Regions from separate parts of the Dactylosporangium thailandense genome, predicted to be linked through region 2. Evidence: riboswitches for the same ligand, from Rfam matches in the RefSeq annotation. Region 2 holds a riboswitch; the other holds the start of a gene.
The links. Region 2 has a riboswitch for cyclic di-AMP ahead of AC6JBM_RS38040 (NlpC/P60 family protein). Riboswitches for the same ligand answer to the same signal wherever they lie in the genome.

Region 1 (3,394 bases), 4.5 Mb from region 2:
TAGTAGTCGTGGTCGTCGATGTACCGCGGGGAGGGTCCGACGAGCACGAGCTTGGCGAACCGGTCCGGCTCGGCGTTCGCCGCGAGCAGCCCGATCATCGCGGCGACCGAGTGCCCGACGAACACGACCCCGCGCAGGTCGAGCTCGCGGAGAATCTCGAGCAAGTCGTCGGCGTAGGCGCCGAGCGACGCATACCGCCGGGCGTCGTAGGCGCCGAGGTCGGAGTTCCCGGCCCCGACGTGATCGAACAGCACGACGCGATGATCGCCGGCGAACCGCGGCGCGACGAACCGCCACATGTTCTGATCGCAGCCGAAGCCGTGCGCGAAGACGACGGCCGGGGCGTCCTCGGGGCCAAGGAGCCTGACGTTGTTACGCTGCACTGCGCTCACGGCGCGTGACGTTACTCGTGCCCGGCGTGTACGAACAAGGGCCTACATGGCCTCATGGCCGCAGGCGGGCCGGTCGGATCCGGCCTTCCTGTGCGCATTTCGGCTGCTCGCGCCCGCCGGCCGATCCGCTGCGGGGCGATCCGGGTACACCCGTTCGCCTGAACGCCGGCGCCGCTGTCTACACAGGACACGCCGGTCGCCGGGCTCGCCCGAGTGTCCACTTCGGAGTGTCGCCGGCCCGCGCGACGACGGTGGCGACGCTGTCGCGCGGCCGTGGCATCATGCGCGGCATGGAGATTCTTCCGGGCGAGGGCGTGGCCCTGGTGAAGGTCGGCGAGCACCGCGACGTGGTCGAGAGCCGGATCGGGCCGCCCGTCCATCCCGGCCGGAGCAGCCGGGCCGTGTACGAGACGAGCCCGATGCTCGTGCTGACCTACACCGGCGACGAGACGGTCGAGCTCGTCGAGCTCGCCGATGGCGGTGAGGAGGTGTTCTTCGACGGCGTGCAGCTGACGTCCCGGTTCATGGACGACGTGGTCGCGGACCTGGCGGCGAAGGGCTACGAGTACGAGGAGACGGACATCGGCTACCGGTTCGAGCCGGGCTTCGCCGTCTTCTCGATGGGCTCGCGCTGGGCGCGCGATCTGGACCCGGACGCGGCCGAGGACGACCCGCGCCAGGTGGTCGAGGGGGTGTCCGTCGCGCCCTACGAGTACTTCGCCGAGCCGACCGAGGAGGAGATCGAGGCGTACATCAGCAGCCGCCAGTCCGGAGGGAACCGCTAGCCGGCGACGATGTCGCGCCGTCCTACCATGTGCGACGGGACGCGATCGGGAGCAATCGGGCGATAACGGATTCCATCGACGCAACGTGATCTTTGAGTCCACGTTAAGTGTTGCTTAGGGCGGTTCCGCCGCCGACACCTCGCCGATACGTTTGGTGCGGCCTGCCAGGTCACAGCCGCTCACCAAGGGCGGCCCGGGCAGGCTCCGCCGAGTCGCACGACGGCCCTGGCAACAGGCGCCGGCGCGTGAGCCGGGGACCCACCCGGGGCTAGCCCCAGGGGTGAATCCGCGACCGTCACGGTCGTGGTAGGGCGAACCTTCTTCTCGCCCGAACCCGTCAGCTAACCCGGTAGGCGGATGCGAAGAAGGACGCTTGCCGTGTTCATCCGACGGACGGCGCTGCGCTCGTTACTCATCGGAGTGGCGGTCGCGGCGATGGTCGCGCCGGCGTGTGCTGCACATGCCGACCCGACGCACGACGAGCTCCAGGCCCAGATCGACAAGGGCAACGCGGAGCTCGAGCACATCGTCGAGGACTACAACAAGATCAACGGCGACCTCGAGGCCACCCAGGCCGCGATCAAGCAGCGCGAGACCGACCTCCAGCCGCTCGAGGCGAGCATGGACGCCGCCCGTGCCACCGCCGACCAGATCGCCGTCAACGCCTACAAGTCCGGCGGCAACCTGAGCTCCTGGTCACTGATGCTGGGCGCCACGTCGTCGGACGGCTTCTTCGACCGCGTCGGCACGCTGCAGCAGATCTCCCGCAACCAGCAGGCCGACCTCGCCAAGTACGCCTCGGCCAAGGCCGGCGTCGACGCCGAGAAGCAGCGCCTCAACGAGACCCTCGCGGCCCAGAGCCGGCAGAAGGCCGACCTCGAGGCGCGGCGCAAGCAGATCGAGGGCAACATCGCCAAGCTCGACGAGATGCAGCGCAAGGCCGACGCGGCCGCGGCCGCCGCGGCGGCGAAGGCGAAGACCCCGGTGAAGACCGCCAACCCGACCACGAACCCGGGACCGCCGCCGGCCGTCTCCGGCTCGGCGGGCAAGGCGGTCAGCTACGCGTGGGCCCAGCTCGGCAAGAAGTACGTCTTCGGCGCCGCCGGCCCGGACACGTTCGACTGCTCGGGCCTGACCATGATGGCGTGGAAGGCGGCGGGCGTCACCTTGCCGCACAACGCCGCGCAGCAGTGGGGCAAGGTCAAGCACATCTCGCGGAGCCAGCTCGCCCCCGGTGACCTGGTCTTCTACAACGGCCTCGGGCACGTGGGCATCTACATCGGCAACAACCAGATCATCCACGCCCCCAACAGCCGCACCGTGGTGAAGGTCGCCCCGATCGACATCGACTCGCTCTACGGCTACGGCCGCGTGTAACCCCACAAGGCGGGACCCGAGCCCGGCCGGACACGTCGTAGGATCGCCGCCCATGGGCGACGTTGGCGTGTTCGCCGGGCTCGATGCCGTCGCGTGGAAGCGGCTGCGGCACGCCTACGGCTCCGCCGCGGGCGTCCCGGCGATCCTGCGCGATCTCGTCGACCCCGACCCGGCCGTGCGCGAGGTGGCGCTCGACCAGTTCTACGGGGTCGTGCACCACCAGGGCGACGTCTACCGCTGCACCCTCGAGACGCTGCCGTTCCTCACCCGGATCGCCACCACGCCGGGGCTGCCCGGCCGGGCCGCGGCCGTCGAGCTGCTGGCGAGCGTCGGCGGCGCGACGTGGGACCAGCCGCTCGCCGGGCGGACGCGGACGGCCAACGCCACCCTCGCCGCCGACCGCCCCCGCTTCCTCGCGCTGCTCCACGACGCCGACGCGCAAGTGCGGGCGGCAGTCGTACCGCTCGTGCGCGCGATCTCCGCCGAAGCCCCCGAAGCCACGGTCGACCTGCTCCGCCGGCACGCCGACGCCGAGCCCGACCCGCTGGTGCGCCGGGCGATCGTCACCGCCGTCGCCGGGCTCGCCACCACCGACCCGGCCGCGATCGCCTGGCTCGAGGGCCTGACGACCGCCGAGCCCGACGCGGGCCTGCGCCTCGGCGCGCTCGCCGCCCTGGCCCGCCTCGGGGTGCCGGCCCCCGCGGAGACGGCCGTCGCGCTCATCGCCGCCGGGTACTCGGTGCCGCCCGCGCCCGCGACCCCGGCCGGCTTCCGGACCGGCACGCTCATCGGCACGGTCCGCGAGCTGCGCGAGCACCTCGGCGCCGGGCGCGGGCACCC
Region 2 (3,394 bases):
TGAAGGTCAGCACATCGCTCACGACAACCACCGCTTCCGCCGCTTGTAGTGCTTGACCTCGCGGAACGAGTGGGCGGCGTGCGATCCCAGGTAGAACTCGCGGATGTCGTCGTCGGCGAGCAGCTCGGCGGCGGGCTTGTCGAGCACGACCTTGCCGTTCTCCAGCACGTATCCGTGCTCGGCGACGGAGAGCGCCATGGTCGCGTTCTGCTCGACCAGCAGCACGGCGGTGCCGGCCCGGTTGATCTCCACGATCAGGTCCCGCACCTGCTCGACCATGCGCGGGGCCAGGCCCAGGCTCGGCTCGTCCAGCAGCAGGTACTTCGGGTCGGACATGAGCGCCCGGCCCATCGCCAGCATCTGCTGCTCGCCGCCCGAGAGGTAGCCGGCCACCGCCGCGCGCCGCTGCTTGAGCACCGGGAAGAGCGCGTACATGCGCTCCATCGCCTCGGCCGCGCCGCGGCGGCGGGTATGGGCGCCCAGCCGCAGGTTCTCCTCGACGGTGAGCTCGGCGAAGGTGCGCCGGCCCTCCATCACCTGACTGATCCCGCGCCGCACGACCGCGGCGGGGCGCAGGCGGTGGACGGGAGTGTCGCCCAGGGTGACGGAGCCGCGCGTCACGGCCCCGTCGTGCACGCCCAGCAGGCCGGAGAGCGCCCGCAGCAGCGTGGTCTTGCCGGCGCCGTTCGCGCCGAGGAGGGCGACGATCCGGCCCTCCGGGACGGCGAGGCCCACGCCCCGCAACACCAGCATCACATCGTCGTAGACGACCTCGAGGTTCTGGACCCGTAGCACGTGCGGACCCCCGAACTATTTGCACCGGCGGTGTAAGAAGTTAGGAGTATTTAACCCGCTTCCGCGTAGGAATCAAGCCCCGAATCTGTAACCGTCCGGCACCGATGTCACGGTCTGGCACGGGCGGCCAACCGGCAGTAATACGGACTTTTGGGGTAATAGATATCGAGCGGGACGCACGCCTTTCGCCCGCGAGATGATCACGTTAAGTTAGGCTCTGGCCTGCTCGGCAGTCCGCCGTCCAACCCGGACGGCGCCGGGCAAGCGCCGCCGAATCGACATCGCGCGCACCCACCCCCGGGCGCGCGCGGCGAACCGGGGACCCGCGCTTCTCGGGGTGAATCCGCAACGCTGCGGTAGGGCGCTATCTCTTCCCGCCCGAACCCGTCAGCTAACCCGGTAGGCGGTGTCGGTGCAGAAGGGTCTTTCCTTGTCCACTGGACATCGTGCCCGCCGGTCGGTGCTGCGGACTCTGCTGATCGGGTTCGTCTCACTCACCGTGCTCGCACCCGCGACGGTCGCGCACGCGGATCCGTCGCTCGCCGACATCGAGGCTCAGCTCGACAAGTCGAACAAGGACCTCGAGGCCACGGTCGAGGCCTGGAACAAAATCAACATCGACCTGGCCGACTCCCAGAGCAAGGCGAAGACGCTCGAGGACAGCGTGGCGGCGACCAACGGCGCCGTCCAGGAGATCGCGATCGCCGCGTTCAAGACCAACGGCAACATGCGCAACCTCAACATCGTGCTCAACGCGACGTCGTCGGGCTCGCTGATGGACCAGCTCTCGATGCTCCAGCAGATCACGCACCAGCAGCAGAAGAGCATCGAGGACTACAAGAACGACAAGGCCAAGCTGGACGAGACGATCGCGGCCCAGAACACGCAGAAGGCCGATCTCGAAAACCAGCGCAAGCAGATCGAGGGCGACGTCAAGAAGCTCGAGGACCTGCAGAAGAAGGCCAAGAACGCCGGCAGTACCAAGGTGAGCTCGCCCGGCACGACCAACGCCAAGGCGCCCGTCGTCGACGACGCGACCCGGCAGAAGGTCGTCAACTTCGCCTACGCACAGCTCGGCGAGCCCTACAAGTGGGGCGCCGCCGGTCCGAACAGCTGGGACTGCTCCGGCCTGACCATGGGCGCGTGGGGCGCCGCGGGCGTGAGCCTGCCGCACAACGCGGCCAGCCAGTGGAGCAAGGTGGCCCACATCAGCAGCTCCCAGCTGCTGCCCGGCGACCTCGTGTTCTACAACGGGCTCGGCCACGTCGGCATCTACGTCAAGCCCGGCACCATCGTGCACGCCCCGCACACGGGCGACGTGGTGAAGGAGGCGCCGATCGGCGTCGACAGCATCTACGGGTACGGGCGGCCGAAGGTCTAGTTCGTCGCTTGTTCGAAGGGCCGCTCTTCCCATCGAAGGGCGGCCCTTCATCATTGGGGCATGGCGACCTGGGATCCGCAGCAGTACGAGCGCTTCGCCGACGAGCGCGCCCGCCCGTTCCGCGAGCTCGTGGCGCGCATCCCCACCACGTCCGCGGTCGCCGTCGTCGACCTCGGCTGCGGCCCCGGCACGATGACCGCCACCCTCGCCTCCCGCTGGCCGGACGCGGCAATCCTGGGCCTCGACTCCTCGCCGGCGATGATCGCGGCGGCCGCGGAGCACCGAACCGCCCAGCTGACCTTCCAGCTCGCCGACGCGGGCGAGTGGCGGCCCCAGCGCGGCTCCCTCGACGTCATCGTGGCCAACGCCTCGCTGCAGTGGGTCGGCGACCACGAGACGCTGCTGCCGCTGTGGGCGGCGGCGCTCGACGACGGCGGCACGCTCGCCTTCCAGGTGCCGCTCTCCTTCGACCCGGGCATGGTCGCGGTGGCGGCACAGGAGCGCTGGGCACCGCTGCTGGCGGGCGCCTCGGGCACCACGGGTCCGCGCTCGGCGTCGCCGGTGCTGAGCGCGGCCAACTACGTGCGGCTCCTCTCCGCGGCCGGCCTCACCGTGGACGCGTGGGAGACGACCTACTACCACGTGCTGCCCGGCGAGGACCCGGTCTTCGAGTGGTTCAAGGGCACCGGCCTGCGGCCCTACCTCGACGCCCTCTCCGGGAACAACCTCGAGGAGTTCACGGCGGAGGTCAAGGAGCAGATGCGGCAGCTGTACCCGCGCGAGCCCTTCGGCACGATCCTGCCGTTCCCTCGCCTCTTCGTCGTCGCACAGCGGGCCTGAAACGGCTCGCGGCTCGCGGCTCGCGGCGCTCGATTCCCCGGCCTGCGGCCCGCGGCCCCGTTTCCGGCCCGCAGCCCCGTTTTCGCGGCTCGCGACCCCGTTTCCGGCCCGCAGCCCCGTTTTCGCGGCTCGCGACCCCGTTTCCGGCCCGCAGCCCCGTTTTCGCGGCTCGCGACCCCGTTTCCGGCCCGCAGCCCCGTTTTCGCGGCTCGCGACCCCGTTTCCCGGCCCGCGGCTTGTCTCGCATCGGACATGGCTCCGGCCTCTGCCCGCGGCCGCGCGCACGTGCCGACCGCGCCATAACGCCGTTCCCGTTCGCGCGAATCGTCGCGCATCGGGCATGACCTGCGTCAAATGGTTTACATCAGGTCTTGATCT

Region 1: linked by a shared signal. The riboswitch ahead of AC6JBM_RS02590 (C40 family peptidase) and the one ahead of AC6JBM_RS38040 (NlpC/P60 family protein) in region 2 are both predicted to bind cyclic di-AMP.

What each region holds. Positions count from the first base shown of each region.
Region 1 covers NZ_AP029195.1:617,821-621,214, forward strand. The annotation lists gene AC6JBM_RS02580 (alpha/beta fold hydrolase) at 1-392, opposite strand, end outside; gene AC6JBM_RS02585 (hypothetical protein) at 683-1,177, shown strand; cyclic di-AMP (ydaO/yuaA leader) riboswitch at 1,404-1,548, shown strand; gene AC6JBM_RS02590 (C40 family peptidase) at 1,556-2,554, shown strand; gene AC6JBM_RS02595 (HEAT repeat domain-containing protein) at 2,607-3,394, shown strand, end outside.
Region 2 covers NZ_AP029195.1:8,550,810-8,554,203, forward strand. The annotation lists gene AC6JBM_RS38030 (ABC transporter ATP-binding protein) at 1-22, opposite strand, end outside; gene AC6JBM_RS38035 (ABC transporter ATP-binding protein) at 19-753, opposite strand; cyclic di-AMP (ydaO/yuaA leader) riboswitch at 1,054-1,215, shown strand; gene AC6JBM_RS38040 (NlpC/P60 family protein) at 1,256-2,176, shown strand; gene AC6JBM_RS38045 (methyltransferase domain-containing protein) at 2,237-3,016, shown strand.